Regions from separate parts of the Streptomyces sp. NPDC007808 genome, predicted to be linked through region 1. Evidence: riboswitches for the same ligand, from Rfam matches in the RefSeq annotation. Region 1 holds a riboswitch; the other holds the start of a gene.
The links. A riboswitch is a leader RNA that binds a small molecule or an ion and turns the genes downstream of it on or off. The one in region 1 is predicted to bind glycine.
Positions count from the first base shown of each region.

Region 2: another riboswitch for glycine. It lies ahead of gcvT (glycine cleavage system aminomethyltransferase GcvT); the one in region 1 lies ahead of gcvP (aminomethyl-transferring glycine dehydrogenase).

Region 1 is NZ_JBIAEQ010000001.1:8,524-16,284, reverse strand. Features, by position in the region: gene ACFYNL_RS00085 (hypothetical protein) at 1-249, shown strand, start outside; gene ACFYNL_RS00080 (DUF1707 domain-containing protein) at 227-829, opposite strand; gene ACFYNL_RS00075 (molybdopterin-binding protein) at 959-1,354, shown strand; gene ACFYNL_RS00070 (molybdopterin-binding protein) at 1,444-1,863, shown strand; gene gcvP (aminomethyl-transferring glycine dehydrogenase) at 1,963-4,848, opposite strand; glycine riboswitch at 5,025-5,120, opposite strand; gene ACFYNL_RS00060 (PRC-barrel domain-containing protein) at 5,235-5,606, shown strand; gene ACFYNL_RS00055 (DNA polymerase IV) at 5,899-7,305, opposite strand; gene ACFYNL_RS00050 (MerR family transcriptional regulator) at 7,417-7,761, opposite strand, start outside.
Region 2 is NZ_JBIAEQ010000003.1:269,089-276,849, forward strand. Features, by position in the region: gene ACFYNL_RS12990 (ABC transporter permease) at 1-575, opposite strand, end outside; gene ACFYNL_RS12995 (enhanced serine sensitivity protein SseB C-terminal domain-containing protein) at 936-1,736, opposite strand; gene ACFYNL_RS13000 (enhanced serine sensitivity protein SseB) at 1,901-2,692, opposite strand; gene ACFYNL_RS13005 (AAA family ATPase) at 2,773-3,441, opposite strand; glycine riboswitch at 3,662-3,760, shown strand; gene gcvT (glycine cleavage system aminomethyltransferase GcvT) at 3,922-5,040, shown strand; gene gcvH (glycine cleavage system protein GcvH) at 5,185-5,562, shown strand; gene glyA (serine hydroxymethyltransferase) at 5,588-6,859, shown strand; gene ACFYNL_RS13025 (L-serine ammonia-lyase) at 6,954-7,761, shown strand, end outside.

The sequences.
Region 1 (7,761 bases):
GTGACCGTACGGCAGTACGACGGTGTCTCCCTGCACCTGGTCCTGCGCGACGCCTACGGTCATCGCCTGGAGCTCGACCCCCGTGTCCTCCTCGCCAACCCGCTGCTCTGGCACGAACTGGACACGGGCATGCGCCGCTCGCTCGAACGCGGCACCCTGCGCGAGGGCGCCGAGGTGCTGAGGCGCATCGGCCACCGGATCGACGACGAGACGGCCCGGTCGGTGCTCAGGGCCTCCAGGCTCTCCTGAGGAAGAAGCGCCGAGGCGGCCGTATGACGATCCGGCCCAAGCCGATCTCCCCGGCGATCACCACCCGCAGGACGAGCGGGGCGTCCTCGCCGCCCGCTCCTCGGGCCTTGACCTTGGCGTAGTGCGTCACGAGGGAGTCCGTGTCCACCACGATCCCCGGCGTGGTCACGAGCTTCAGGGTGCCGCCCCGCATGTCGAGGTCGATGTGCAGGGTGTCCCGCGTGATCACCGCCTGACTCAGGTCGAGCGTCACGTCGCCCCACTCCGAGTGGATCTCCAGGCACCTGGGCACCGCCCAGCCTTCACCGCGCCGGACCGAGCCACCCTGCTGCTCGATGCGCACGACGTCCTTGACGTCGCCCCCGGTCATCCCCGCACCGACCGGCAGGTCACTCAGCAGCCCGTCCAGTTCCCGCACCGTACGCGCGGTCAGGGCCGCTTCCACCCGCTCGTCCAGTTCCGCGACCGTCAGCCGACCGTCACCCGCGGCTGTCCGCAACACGTCGACGACCTGATCCCGATCCGCATGCGAAGCCCTCAACGCGGGCGCCTCGCCCCCGCCCACCAGCCCAGCCGACATGACCCTCACCCCGTCCGTATCCCATCGACGACACTAACGCTATATCGCGTCATACGCGTTTGCCAAGCCGTGGCCAAGGCTGCCCGCCCGCCCCTCACCCGCGTCACTTCCGGCCCTATGGTGATGCGCATGCAGTCCTACACAATCGGCCAGGCCGCCCGCCTGCTCGGCGTGAGCCCCGACACCGCGCGCCGCTGGGCCGACGCCGGCCGAGTGGCCACCCACCGCGACGAGGCCGGCCGTCGGCTCATCCACGGCAAGGACCTCGCCGCGTTCTCGGTGGAACTCGCCCACTCCGGATCCGGCGAGGAGGAGCCCCCGCACACCTCCGTCCGCAACGCCTTCCCCGGCATCGTCACCGCGATCAAACTCGGAGACGTAGCGGCCCAGGTCGAGATCCAGGCCGGCCCGCACCGACTGGTCTCCTTGCTGACCCGGGAAGCGGTCGAGGAGTTGGGCCTGGAGGTCGGAATGGAGGCCACCGCCCGCGTGAAGTCGACGAACGTCCACATCGACCGCGCGTGACCGCGCGGCCGACGCGCTTACGGTGGGGGCCTGAACCCAGAAAAAGCCCAAAGGCCCCATACCCACCCCCCTCTGTGAGGCGCACCCCCATGAGCCTGAGCATCCGCAACCAGCTCCCCGGCACCGTCACGGCCATCACCCCAGGCGAGGTCATGGCGACGGTCAAGGTCCGCCTCGCCGGCGGTCAGAACCTCACCGCGGCGATCACCCTGGAGGCCGTCGAAGACCTGGGCCTGGTCAAGGGCACGTCCGTGACCGCCCTTGTGAAGTCGACGGAGATCTCCCTGGCCACCGGCCCCATCGAGGGACTGTCCATCCGCAACCAGCTCCCCGGCACGGTGTCCGGCATCGCCACCGGCGGCGCCATGGCCTCGGTCAAGATCGCACTGGAGGGCGCGGCACTGACCGCGGCGATCACCAGGGACGCCACCACCGACCTCGCCCTGTCCCCCGGCGTCCCCGTCGTGGCGCTGATCAAGGCGACCGAGGTGGCCCTGGCAACGGCGTGAGCCCCGCCCGGCCGGAGTTCGGCCGAGACGGGGCTCACCCACACCACGTGGTCAGGACACCCTGCACAGCCCCATGACTGTGGGGTGCCCCGCGGGACGTCAGTCCTCGTACGCGTCCAGCGGCGGGCAGGAACAGACGAGGTTCCGGTCGCCGAACGCCTGGTCGATCCGGCGCACCGGCGGCCAGTACTTGTCGGCGACCGACACACCGGCCGGGAACACGGCCTCATCACGGCTGTACGCGTGCTCCCACTCGCCACCCAGCGCACCAGCCGTGTGCGGAGCGTTCCGCAGCGGGTTGTCGTCGGCGGTCCACTCCCCCGACCCGACCTTCTCGATCTCCGCACGGATGGCGATCATCGCGTCACAGAACCGGTCGAGCTCGGTCAGGTCCTCGGACTCGGTCGGCTCGATCATCAGCGTCCCAGCCACCGGGAACGACATCGTCGGCGCGTGGAAGCCGTAGTCGATGAGCCTCTTGGCGACGTCGTCGACGCTCACCCCGGTCGCCTTGGTCAACGGCCGCAGGTCGATGATGCACTCGTGCGCGACGAGATCGCCGGGCCCGGTGTAGAGCACCGGGTAGTGGGGCTCCAGTCGCCGGGCGATGTAGTTGGCGGACAGCACCGCCACCTGCGTGGCCCGCTTGAGGCCCTCGCCGCCCATGAGCCGGACGTACGCCCACGAGATCGGCAGGATCCCGGCGGAACCCCAGGGCGCGGCCGAGATCGGGCCCACACCCGTCTCGGGACCGGCCGCGGGCTGCAGCGGGTGGTTGGGGAGATACGGCGCCAGGTGCGACCGGACCGCCACGGGCCCGACGCCCGGACCGCCACCGCCGTGCGGGATGCAGAACGTCTTGTGGAGGTTCAGGTGCGACACGTCCCCGCCGAAGTGCCCCGGCTTGGCAAGCCCGACGAGGGCGTTGAGGTTCGCCCCGTCGACGTACACCTGTCCGCCGGCCTCGTGCACCTGAGCGCAGATGTCGGCGACGTGCTCCTCGAACACACCGTGCGTCGACGGGTACGTGATCATCAGCACCGACAGTTCGTCCCGGTGCTTGTCGATCTTCGCCCGCAGGTCCTCGACGTCGATCTCGCCGTCGTCGGCCGTCTTGACGACAACGACCTTCATGCCGGCCATGACGGCACTCGCGGCGTTCGTGCCGTGGGCGGACGACGGGATGAGGCAGACGGTCCGCTGCTCGTCACCGTTGGCGCGGTGGTACCCGCGTACGGCGAGCAGTCCGGCGAGTTCGCCCTGAGAGCCGGCGTTGGGCTGAAGCGACACCTTGTCGTAGCCGGTGACCTCGGCGAGACGTTCCTCCAGCTCCCGGATGAGCGTCAGATAGCCCTGCGCCTGCTCGGCGGGCGCGAAGGGGTGCAGCCGACCGAACTCCGGCCAGGTGACCGGCTCCATCTCGGTGGTCGCGTTGAGCTTCATGGTGCACGAGCCCAGCGGGATCATGCCGCGGTCCAGCGCGTAGTCACGGTCCGCGAGCCTGCGCAGGTAGCGCAGCATCGCCGTCTCGGAGCGGTACTGGTGGAAGACCGGGTGGGTGAGATACGCGTCGCTGCGCAGCAGCGAGCCCGGGAGCGTGTCCGCGCTCGCCGCGTCCAGCGCCTCGATGTCGCCCTCGACGCCGAACGCCGTCCACACGGCACCCAGCTGCACCCGTGAGGTGGTCTCGTCGCAGGCGATGGAGACATGGTCCGCGTCCACGAGGTGCAGGTTCACGCCGTTCTGCCGGGCGGCGGCGACGACCTCGGCGGCCTTCGACGGCACACGCACGGTGAGCGTGTCGAAGTACGAGCCGTGTACGACCTCGACGCCGCCCGCCGCGAGCCCCGCGGCGAGCACGGTGGCGTACCGATGAGTCCGCCGGGCGATGCCCTTCAGCCCCTCGGGCCCGTGGTAAACGGCGTACATCCCGGCCATCACGGCCAGCAGCACCTGAGCGGTACAGATGTTGCTGGTCGCCTTCTCCCGCCGGATGTGCTGCTCACGCGTCTGCAGGGCCAGGCGGTACGCCTTGTTCCCGTCCGCGTCCACGGAGACACCCACGAGCCGCCCGGGCAGGCTCCGTGCGAACTTCTCCTGTACGGCCATGTAGCCGGCGTGCGGCCCACCGAAGCCCATCGGCACACCGAACCGCTGGGTCGTGCCGACCGCGATGTCCGCCCCGAGCTCGCCGGGCGACTTCAGCAGCGTGAGCGCGAGCAGGTCGGCGGCGACAGTGACGAGGGCACCGAGCTCGTGCGCCTGGTCGATGACGGGCTTGATGTCCCGTACGGCACCGGAGGCGCCCGGGTACTGCAGGAGCACGCCGTTGATCTCGCGGCCGGCGATCTCGGCCGGAATGCCGTCGCTGAGGTCGGCGACCACGACCTCCACGCCGGTCGGCTCGGCACGGGTCTCGATCACGGCGATGGTCTGCGGCAGCACATCGGCGTCGACCAGGAAGAGCCCCTTCTTGTTCTTGCCCATCCGCCGGGACAGCGCCATGGCCTCGGCGGCGGCCGTTCCCTCGTCGAGCAGCGAGGCACCGGAGGTCGGCAGACCGGTGAGGTCGGCGACCACGGTCTGGAAGTTCAGCAGGGCCTCGAGCCGCCCCTGGGAGATCTCGGGCTGGTACGGCGTGTAGGCCGTGTACCAGGCAGGGTTCTCCATGACGTTGCGCAGGATGACCGGCGGGGTGAAGGTCCCGTAGTACCCGAGTCCGATCATCGAGCCCAGCACCTGGTTGCGGTCGGCGAGCGACCGCAGCTCGTCCAGCACCTCGGCCTCGGTGCGCGCCCCGGGCAGTTCGAGGGAGTCGGCGTTCTTGATCACGTCCGGCACCGCGGCGGCGGTGAGCTCGTCCAGCGAGCCGTACCCGACCTGCGCGAGCATCTTGGCCCGAGCCTCATGATCAGGGCCGATGTGACGCTGCTCGAAGGGGATTCCCTGTTCGAGCTCGGAGAGCGGAATGCGGTGGGCGGTCATTGCGGAGGCCTCCTGGTCTGACGCGACCTTCGAGGGGCACCACGGCACGGGTACCCGAACGGCCTCCCCCTCTGTCATCTCGACCTGAGAGCTTCACCGGGTCGCCACAAGGCTCCCGGCTTTCACCGTCGGTGAGAGCGGAAGCCGTCGACACCCGCCCTGCTTTCCAGAGTGACCTCGTCCGTGCGGTACGTGGGCCTGAGAGATTCCGGGGAGGATTTGCTCCTTCGGCGCCTCCGATGGTGTCTGGAGGACTCTCCCGCACGGGGTCAGCAGCCGTCTGCAAGCCTACCAGCGGGGTCAACGCACGTACCTTCGAGTGGCCACTCTCACCAAAGTGCCTTTTCGTAGTGCTTACGGATGAGTTGCGACCAAGTGGAGGGCCCGTGCAGACCGACATCGATCCGCGCAACCTGATCGGCCGCAAGGCCTTCGACCGCAACGGCACCAAGATCGGCACCATCGACGAGGTCTATCTCGACGACGCGACCGGAGTACCGGAGTGGGCGGCGATACGCACCGGCCTGTTCTCCCGGGACGCCTTCGTCCCCCTGGAGCCCAGTGAACTGGTCGAGGGCAGCCTTCGCGTCCCCTTCGACCGCGCCCTGATCAAGGACGCCCCCGACTTCGGTGTGGGCCGCCACCTCTCCCCGGAACAGGAACTCCAGCTCTACCACCACTACGGCCTGAACGTGGCCCCGCCGCCCTCCGTGCCGGACCGGGACTTCGGCAACCTGGCGGGCTCGGAGGACACCTGACCCCGCCCGCACCGCGAGTCCACGCCCGCACCCACAGCGGCCTCCCCCAGCCGACATCCCGTACCCCGGTCCACTCCACCGAGCCGTCCTCCTGCGCTTGGCCCGAGCAACCCTCGGTCGGCCATCCCACCGGCCCCGCGAGCTCCCCTGACCCACCGATCCTGTGGCCGGTCGTGCCGTCAGGGCAGCACGGGCCGCCACGGACGGCGCCCGCGGCAGCCGCACGAACGCCACACCCGCCCCGCCCAGGAGGACGGGTACGCCCTCACGGGTACGACCGGACCCCAGCGCCTCAGCACCCCTGACCCGGCACCACAGGTTCCACGCCCGCTGCCGCCCCCTCAGCCGGCGCTCCCCCGGGTCTTCGCGCCACCAGCGGCAACGGATCCGCCGATTCCAGCGCCGGATCATCGACCCGGAACGTCCGCACCCGCCCCGGCTCCGACTCGGGCGTCTCGAACCGCACGGTGACCCGCCCCAGCCCGCTCCCCTGCACCCACCCGTGTCCGAACTCGGCGTGCCGGACATCGTGCCCGGCAGCCCACCGCCGCTCCACGGGCGTCACCTCCCGCTCCTGCACGGTCTGCTCGGGCTCCCCCTCCTCGTCGGCGTGCTCCACCCGTACCCCGGCCGCCTGCGCGAAGAGATCCTCCTGCGTGTAGTCGGCGAGGCCGGTCACCCCGACACCCAGCAACCGCACGCCCCCCGTCGTGTCCACGGAGTCCAGCAGCCGCGCAGCGGCCTCCCGCACCACGGCGGGGTCATCCGTCGGTCCCCGCAGCGTCTCGGACCGGGTCAGGGTGGAGAAGTCGTACCGCCGTACCTTGAGCACGATCGTCCGACCGGACAACCCGGCCGCACGTAGTCGCCGCACACACCGGTCGGCCAGCCGCTGCACCTCCACACCCACCCGAACCCGGTCATGGATGTCCACGTCATACGTGTCCTCGACCGACACCGACTTGGCCTCCCGCTCAGCCACCACGGGCCGCTCGTCGTGCGCCAACGCCATGGCGTACAGGGCATGCCCATGGGCCTTGCCCAGCAGCCGAACGAGTTCGTCCTCCCCCGCCTCGGCGATCTCGTCCACCGTGTGGATTCCGGCCCGCCTCAGATGGTCACCTGTCGCAGGCCCCACCCCCGGCAACGTCCGCACCGGCATGGGCCCGAGCAACGCCCGTTCGGTCCCCGGCTCGATCACGACCAGCCCATCCGGCTTCGCCTCCTCCGAGGCGATCTTCGCCAGCATCTTGGACGCCGCCAGCCCCACCGACCCCGCGAGCCCGGTGACCGCGCGTATGTCGGCCCGCAGCTTCATCCCCACCAGCCGCGCCGACTCCTCGTCCCAGGCCGCTCCGCCGGCCTCCAGATCCACGAAGGCTTCGTCCAGACTCAACGGCTCCACCAGCGGCGACAGCTCCCGCAGCAGCTCCATCACCTGCTCGCTGATCTCGCGGTAGATCCCGAAGCGTGGCACGAGGTACGCCGCGTTCGGCGCCAGCCGGCGCGCCTGAGCCATGGGCATCGCCGAGTGCACCCCGAACACCCGGGCCTCATAGGACGCGGTGGCGACGACTCCCCGCGGCCCCAGCCCGCCCACGATCACGGCCTTCCCGCGCAGGCTCGGCTTGGATGCCTGCTCCACCGAGGCGTAGAAGGCATCCATGTCGAGATGCAGGATCGTGGGCGCGTTTCTCACATCTCCGATGCTGCCTCACGCCACTGACAATGCCCCTGCCCAGCTCACCGGAGCCGCCCATTCGACCAGGGCGGAACCCCTCGGCCTGCGGCCGCGGGCCGCGCACGCTGCTCAGACGGCCCGGTTTCGCCGCCGCGCCAACTCGTCCGCCGGGTTGTGCCCGACCAACGTCTCCCCGGTGTCGATCCGCTCGCCGTGCAGCTGCGACAACGCGCTCTCCACGTCCCGCCACACCACGCCCACGGCGATCCCGAAGATCCCCTGGCCTCCTTGGAGCAGCGCGTGGACCTCGTCCGGCGACGTGCACTCGTACACCGTCGCACCGTCACTCATCAGCGTCAGGCGTTCGAGGTCCCGGAAGCCCTGCTCCCGCAGATGCTGCACAGCCGTACGAATGTTCTGCAGCGACACACCGGTGTCGAGGAACCGCTTGACGATCTTCAGGACGACGACGTC
Region 2 (7,761 bases), on a different contig from region 1:
AGCGGCAGGCCCTCCAGCCCGAAGGCACCGCCCTGCAGGGTGGCCGAGATGGCGATGGCGAACAGCAGGAGAGGGAACGCCAGGAAGGTGTCCATCAGCCGGCTGATGATCGTGTCGACCCGGCCGCCGTAGTAGCCGGCGACCACGCCGAGGACCGCGCCGATCGTGTTGGACAGGATCGTGGCGCCGAAGGCGACGACCAGCGAGACCCAGGAGCCCTCCAGGATGCGGGTGGCGATGTCGCGGCCGAACTTCGGCTCGACACCGAGCGGGTGCTCCCAGCTCATACCGCCGAAGTCACCCTTGGGCAGCGAGGTGTTGGGGTCGATCAGGTCCTGGTTCAGGGCGTTCGGGTCCAGTCCGAACAGCGCCTGGATGGGCCGCGACAGCACGGCCAGCAGGATCAGAAGGATCACGATGATCCCTCCGGCGACCGCCACCTTGTCCTTCTTGAAGCGGGTCCAGGCGATCTGCCCCAGAGACCGACCCTCGATCTGCTTGGACTCGACCCCCGCGAGCACGGCCTCGGGCTGGGCCTCGGCCTGCGATCCGGTGGTCTCGATCGGTGCCGTCACTTTGCGCTTGACCCCTCTCGGCCGGCTGTTGCCGACCCCCTGGCTGCCGCTGTAGCGGTTGCTTCCACTCGTGCACGGGACCGACCGGCCCGTGTCTTGCGGGGAGTCTTCAACGCTTTGGCGATCAGTCGCCAGAGCTGGCAGGGAAAGGATGCGCAACCGTGATGCTGTCTGAGGAGTTCCGTTATCCGAACAGAAGGTCACGCCCGCCGGACGCGCGCCAGTCGGGGCGTATGCGGGCGGACCGGGACCTTCCGATCGCATCTACGCGCGGAGATCTGCCTGCGAAACCACCGTCCGCCAGCCTTCGGACCTGTGAGAATCGGCCTGCGACCGATCAGTAGGGTAACGCGTGAGTGATCAGTAACGGCCCTGCGCCGGTGGGTAGCCGTAACCGGACGCCGGAGCCTGCGCGGGAGCGGCGGCGTGCGCCTCGCGGTCGTAGAACGGTCGGGTGTTCGCGCGCATCCACAGGGCGACCGGGTCGTCCTCGTCGGACATCGCGACGGTCGACACGGGCAGTCCGTCGGGGACCGCGCCGATCGACTGCGACATCATCGAGCGCACCGAGTCCACGGCCTGCGGGCTGGTGTCGTACACGTCGAGACCGATGGCGAGATACGGGGCGCCGAGCGCCGGCTGCACCCAGGCGCGGCGCAGCGCGCGCACGGCCGGGGTGCGGTGGGCGTTCTGCGCGAGCAGGGCGTAGAACTGCGGGATCTCGATGCCGGGTTCCGACAGCCGCAGCGGGCCGGCGGGCTGGCGGTCCAGGCCGGTGGCGATGCGGCGCAGGTCGAGCCACGGGATGCCGACGCCGCCGCCCGGGGCGTGCGGGTTGAGCCAGAGGCCGTAGTGGTCCGGGTAGAGGGTGCGGGCGACGTCGACGCCGTCGACCACTTCGTAGGAGCGGTTCCAGCCGCTGGCCGACAACTCCTGGGCGGAGGTGACGCAGGGGGCGTAGCCGTAGCCGTCGACCTCCATGTTCCCGTACTGGGCGTCCGGGGAGCCGGCCTGGCCGTGCCACAGCAGCATCCAGACCTGGCCGGAGGACGGCGTCGCGAGCGCGCGCAGGAGGGCCTCGTAGGCGTCGTAGCGCCCGGGGGTCACCTGGCGCAGCATGTGCTCGACCTGACCGGTCGAGGTTGTGCCGCTCGCGCTCACCTTTTACCGCCCCTTCGGGAAATTTTGGCTGTGGGCCCAGCTTAGGCGCTCCACCGGGAGAACCGTTGAGAGCTCGGGACTTGATGTGGTCTGCCGTCTGCGGGTGCGTCGTGGCCGGTCGCGCAGGTCCCCGCGCCCCGCCGGGGCGCTCGCCTGCGCGGCGCTCAGAAGTCCCGCTGGTAGAAGGGGCGGACCTGCCGGCGCATCCAGTCGATCACCGGGTCCTGGGCCACGTCCAGCAGCACCAGGTTGACCGGCCACCGGACCGGGCTGCGGCCCAGCGCGCGGGCGACGGCGTCCATGGGGGCCGCGCGCAGGTCGCCCTCCCAGTGGGCGAGTTCGACACCTATGAACATCACCGGGGTGGCCGTCTCGATCGTCGCCAGGCAGCGGCGGGCCGTGGTGACCACACCGGTGGCGGCGAACTCGGCCGAGGCGGCCGCGAGGAAGTCGACCGGGTCGTCCTGCCAGTCCGGCTCGTAGAGCTTGACGCGGCCTCCGGAGGCGACGCCGTCCAGGGGCGTGCGGCCCGCCCGGCACAGCTCGGCCACCGCCGCCGGGGGCAGGGGGACGCCGACCACGCCGTCCGGGTTGACGGCGATTCCCACCTGCGGGGGCAGACCGCGGGCGAACTCCACGGCGGGGGCGACGGCGAAGGACATGTGGGATCCGACGACCTGGCGGAACTGCTCCTCGGAGCTGAAGACCGGGACGTAGGCCTGGCCGCCGATCTCCAGCGTGGGCAGGTCGAGCGGGCCGCTGTGCGGGCCGCCGCCGCCCGGCAGGGGCACCCAGACGAAGCTGCGGCCCAGCACCTCGATGATCCGGCCGCCCGCCGTGGGCAGCCCGAGGGAGGCCGAGAGCACCTCCTCCAGCTCGTTGCCGGGCCAGCCGCCGTGCGGGTGGAGGTGTGTCTGTGCCGGGAAGTCCGCGGGGAGATCCGCTGGGATGTCCATCTGTCCGACCGCCTGCTGTGAACTTTCGTCTGTGGACCGAAAGGCTAGCCGGTGGCCGGCCCGCGCACGGATACGGCCGGTCAGCCGGTGAAGGCGATCCTGCGCAAGGTGTCCGCCGCCTCCCGGTCGATCAGCACCGCCGCGCCGCAGCCCCGGGGCAGGTGGCCCTTCTCGACCGAGCGCAGCAGCCGCGCGGCAGCCGTGCGGTGACGCAGGAAGGCGTAGCGGGAGACGCCCCGCCCCCGCTCGCGCTGGCCCTCAAGGGCCGTGTCCGGGGCGACGTCGAGCAGCAGCATGTGCAGGGTTCCGCCGCGCCGCCGGGCCTCCCGGGCCAGCCAGCCCCGCACCCAGGCCTGGGTGCCGCAGTCGTGCACGACGACGCCCTCGCCGGAGCGCAGGGCGCGGCGCAGTCCGGCGTAGTGCGCGAGGCGGACCAGGGGGCGGTAGACGGCATAGGGGAGGAAGCCGGGCATCCGGGCCTCCCAGCGGTCCCGGACGTCCTGGGAGTCGATACGGATGCCCTTCACCGTCCGCCGCATCAGCGTGGACTTGCCGCTGCCGGGCAGGCCCGTGATCACGACGAGGTCCTCGGGGGCGAAGAGCAGGGCGTGCGGGCTGTGGCCGGCGCGCTCCCGCAGATCGCGGACCACGGAGGCCGGGCGCGCCTCGCACGCCCCCCGGGCCGAGGTCGTGGGCTGCTTCGGCAGCGCGAGGCCCGAGGTCGTGGCGTACGCCGTCGTCCTGTCCACCGTGATCGTCCTCCCCTGGGGCGGTTCACGAGTCCCGTCCCCGTCGAGTGTAAAGAGAAGGTAATGCCCGGTGTCTCTCGTTTCAGTCCTCTTACAGCAACAAGCCTGCTACAGGGTGCTGTGTACGCCTGTGTACTCGCCGCGGCCCCTGTGAACCACCCCCCTGACGCAGTGCGGGGATGCGTGCAATGATGTCCGCGCCAACTGCATACCGGCCGTTTGAATCCGCGCGGGAGAGTCCCTGGCAGTGCATCGCCGGGGCGCCGAAGGAGCAAGTCCCTCCCTTGAATCTCTCAGGCCCCGTTACCGCGCGGGCGAGGCACATCTGAAAAGCGGGCCGCACCCCCCTCGTCGAGGGCGGGCGCCGCCCCACCCAAGGTGCAAGCCATGGACCCCCGCGGGTCATGGCGAACCTCTCAGGTTCCGATGACAGATGGGGAGGACCGACCTCGCCCTCACGCATCTGGGAGACGACCGACCGTGAGCAGTACGCCACTCCGTCACACCGCGCTCGATGCCCTGCATCGCTCGCTCGGCGCGACGATGACCGACTTCGCCGGCTGGGACATGCCCCTGCGCTACGGCTCCGAGCGCGACGAGCACATCGCCGTGCGGACGAAGGCCGGGATCTTCGACCTCTCCCACATGGGCGAGATCACCGTCACCGGTCCGCAGGCCGCCGCCTTCCTGAACCACGCCCTGGTCGGCAACATCGCCTCCGTGGGTGTCGGCCGCGCCCGCTACACCATGATCTGCCGGGCCGACGGCGGCATCCTCGACGACCTGATCGTCTACCGGCTCGCCGAGAGCGAGTACATGGTCGTCGCCAACGCCTCCAACGCCCAGATCGTGCTGGACGCGCTGACCGAGCGGGTGGCCGGCTTCGACGCCGAGGTCCGCGACGACCGGGACGCGTACGCGCTCATCGCCGTCCAGGGCCCCGAGTCCCCCGGCATCCTGAAGTCGCTGACCGACGCCGACCTCGACGGCCTGAAGTACTACGCCGGACTGCCCGGCACCGTCGCCGGCGTGCCCGCCCTGATCGCCCGCACCGGCTACACCGGTGAGGACGGCTTCGAGCTGTTCGTGAAGCCGGAGCACGCCGTCGAGCTGTGGCAGGCACTGACCAAGGCGGGCGAGGGCGTCGGCCTGGTCCCCTGCGGTCTGTCCTGCCGGGACACGCTGCGCCTCGAAGCGGGCATGCCGCTGTACGGCCATGAGCTGTCGACCTCGCTCACGCCCTTCGACGCCGGGCTCGGCCGGGTGGTGAAGTTCGAGAAGGAGGGCGACTTCGTGGGGCGCGAGGCCCTGGAGCGGGCCGCCTCCCGTGCCGCGGAGAACCCGCCGCGCGTCCTCGTCGGCCTGGTCGCCGAGGGGCGTCGGGTGCCGCGGGCCGGGTACCCGGTCGTCGCCGGCGGCGAGGTCGTCGGCGAGGTCACCTCCGGCGCCCCCTCCCCCACGCTGGGCAAGCCGATCGCGATGGCGTACGTCGACGCGGCCCACTCGGCGCCGGGTACGGCCGGGGTCGGCGTGGACATCCGCGGCAGCCATGAGCCGTACGAGGTCGTGGCGCTGCCCTTCTACAAGCGGCAGAAGTAGACACTTGGCCGGAAGCAGAGACCGGCCGCACAGCAGTCACCGACAGCGACCCGTGCGTGACCTCGCGCACGTTTGCGCTGCTCATCCGGGTTTCCAGCACACCCCATTCCGCATCCCTCCCGCGCGTACAGGAGAATTCAGGCCATGAGCAACCCCCAGCAGCTGCGCTACAGCAAGGAGCACGAGTGGCTGTCGACCGCCGAGGACGGCGTCGCGACGGTCGGCATCACCGAGTTCGCGGCGAACGCGCTCGGCGATGTCGTCTACGCCCAGCTCCCCGAGGTCGGCTCGACCGTGACCGCGGGTGACACCTGCGGCGAGCTGGAGTCGACCAAGTCGGTGTCGGACCTGTACTCCCCGGTCACCGGTGAGATCACCGAGATCAACGAGGACGTGGTGAACGACCCGGCGCTGGTGAACTCCGCCCCCTTCGAGGGCGGCTGGCTGTTCAAGGTACGCGTCACGGAGGAGCCGGCCGACCTGCTCTCCGCCGACGAGTACGACGCCCACACCGCCGGCTGAGGAGTCGTAGCCCCTTATGACTGAGATGTCTGACAAGTCGCTTCTGAACACGCCCCTGCACGAGCTCGACCCGGCCGTCGCCGCCGCGCTCGACGCCGAGCTGGAGCGCCAGCAGTCCACCCTGGAGATGATCGCCTCCGAGAACTTCGCGCCGATCGCGGTCATGGAGGCCCAGGGCTCGGTCCTGACCAACAAGTACGCCGAGGGCTACCCCGGCCGGCGCTACTACGGCGGCTGCGAGCACGTCGACGTCGCCGAGCAGATCGCGATCGACCGGGTCAAGGAGCTGTTCGGCGCCGAGTACGCCAACGTCCAGCCGCACTCGGGCGCCTCCGCGAACCAGGCCGCCCTGTTCGCCCTGGCCCAGCCCGGTGACACGATCCTCGGCCTGGACCTGGCCCACGGCGGCCACCTCACCCACGGCATGCGGCTGAATTTCTCCGGCAAGCAGTTCAACGTGGTCGCGTACCACGTGGACGACGCCGGTCTCGTCGACATGGCCGAGGTCGAGCGGCTCGCCAAGGAGCACCGGCCGAAGGTGATCATCGCCGGCTGGTCGGCGTACCCGCGGCAGCTGGACTTCGCCGAGTTCCGGCGGATCGCCGACGAGGTCGAGGCGTACCTGTGGGTCGACATGGCCCACTTCGCGGGCCTGGTGGCGGCCGGCCTGCACCCGAACCCGGTGCAGTACGCGGACGTCGTCACCTCCACCACCCACAAGACGCTGGGCGGCCCGCGCGGCGGCATCATCCTCGCGAAGAAGGACTTCGCGAAGAAGCTGAACTCGTCCGTCTTCCCGGGCTTCCAGGGCGGCCCCCTGGAGCACGTGATCGCGGCCAAGGCGGTCTCCTTCAAGGTCGCCGCGAGCGAGGAGTTCAAGGAGCGCCAGCGCCGTACGGTGGAGGGTGCGAAGATCCTCGCCGAGCGGCTGACCGCCGCCGACGCCCGTGCGGCGGGGGTGAACGTGCTCTCCGGGGGCACCGACGTGCACCTGCTCCTGGTCGACCTGCGCGAGTCCGAGCTGGACGGCCAGCAGGCCGAGGACCGTCTCCACGAGGTCGGCATCACGGTCAACCGCAACGCGGTCCCGAACGACCCGCGCCCGCCGATGGTGACGTCGGGGCTGCGCATCGGTACGCCCGCCCTGGCGACCCGCGGCTTCACCGCCGAGGACTTCGCCGAGGTCGCGGACGTGATCGCCGAGACGCTCAAGCCGTCCTACGACGCCGAGTCGCTCAGGGCCCGGGTCAGGGCGCTGGCCGACAAGCACCCGCTGTACCCCGGTCTGAACAAGTAGTTCCTTTCCGTGGGGTGTCCCGCACACTGGTCGGTGAGCGGGCGGGGCACCCCGTGGAAGCCCTTCTGCACCACCCCGTATTGAGGAGTTCCCCGTGGCCATCTCGGTCTTCGACCTGTTCTCGATCGGCATCGGCCCGTCGAGCTCCCACACGGTCGGCCCGATGCGGGCGGCCCGCATGTTCGCCCGCCGCCTGCGCAACGAGGACCTGCTGCCCTCCGTCGCGTCCGTCCGCTGCGAGCTGTACGGCTCGCTCGGCGCGACCGGCCACGGCCACGGCACCCCGAAGGCGGTGCTGCTGGGCCTGGAGGGGGCCTCCCCGCGGACGGTGGACGTGGAGTCGGCCGACGAGCGCGTCGAGGCCATCAAGGCGGAGGGCCGGATCCGGCTGCTCGGCGAGCACGAGATCCCGTTCTCCTTCGACGACGACCTGGTCCTGCACCGCCGCAAGGCGCTCCCCTACCACGCGAACGGCATGACCCTGTGGGCGTACGACGCCTCCGGGGCTGAGCTGGTGTCGAAGACGTACTACTCGGTGGGCGGCGGCTTCGTCGTCGACGAGGACGCGATGGGCGCGGACCGGATCAAGCTCGACGACACGGTGCTGAAGTACCCCTTCCGCACGGGTGACGAGCTGCTGCGGCTGACGCAGGAGACCGGCCTGTCGATCTCCGCGCTGATGCTGGAGAACGAGCGCGCATGGCGCACGGAGGAGGAGATCCGCGAGGGTCTGCTGGAGATCTGGCGGGTGATGCAGGCGTGCGTGTCGCGCGGCATGTCCCGCGAGGGCATCCTGCCGGGCGGTCTGAAGGTCCGCCGCCGGGCCGCGAACACCGCGCGCAAGCTGCGCTCCGAGGGCGATCCGAAGGCCCTGGCCATGGAGTGGATCACGCTCTACGCGA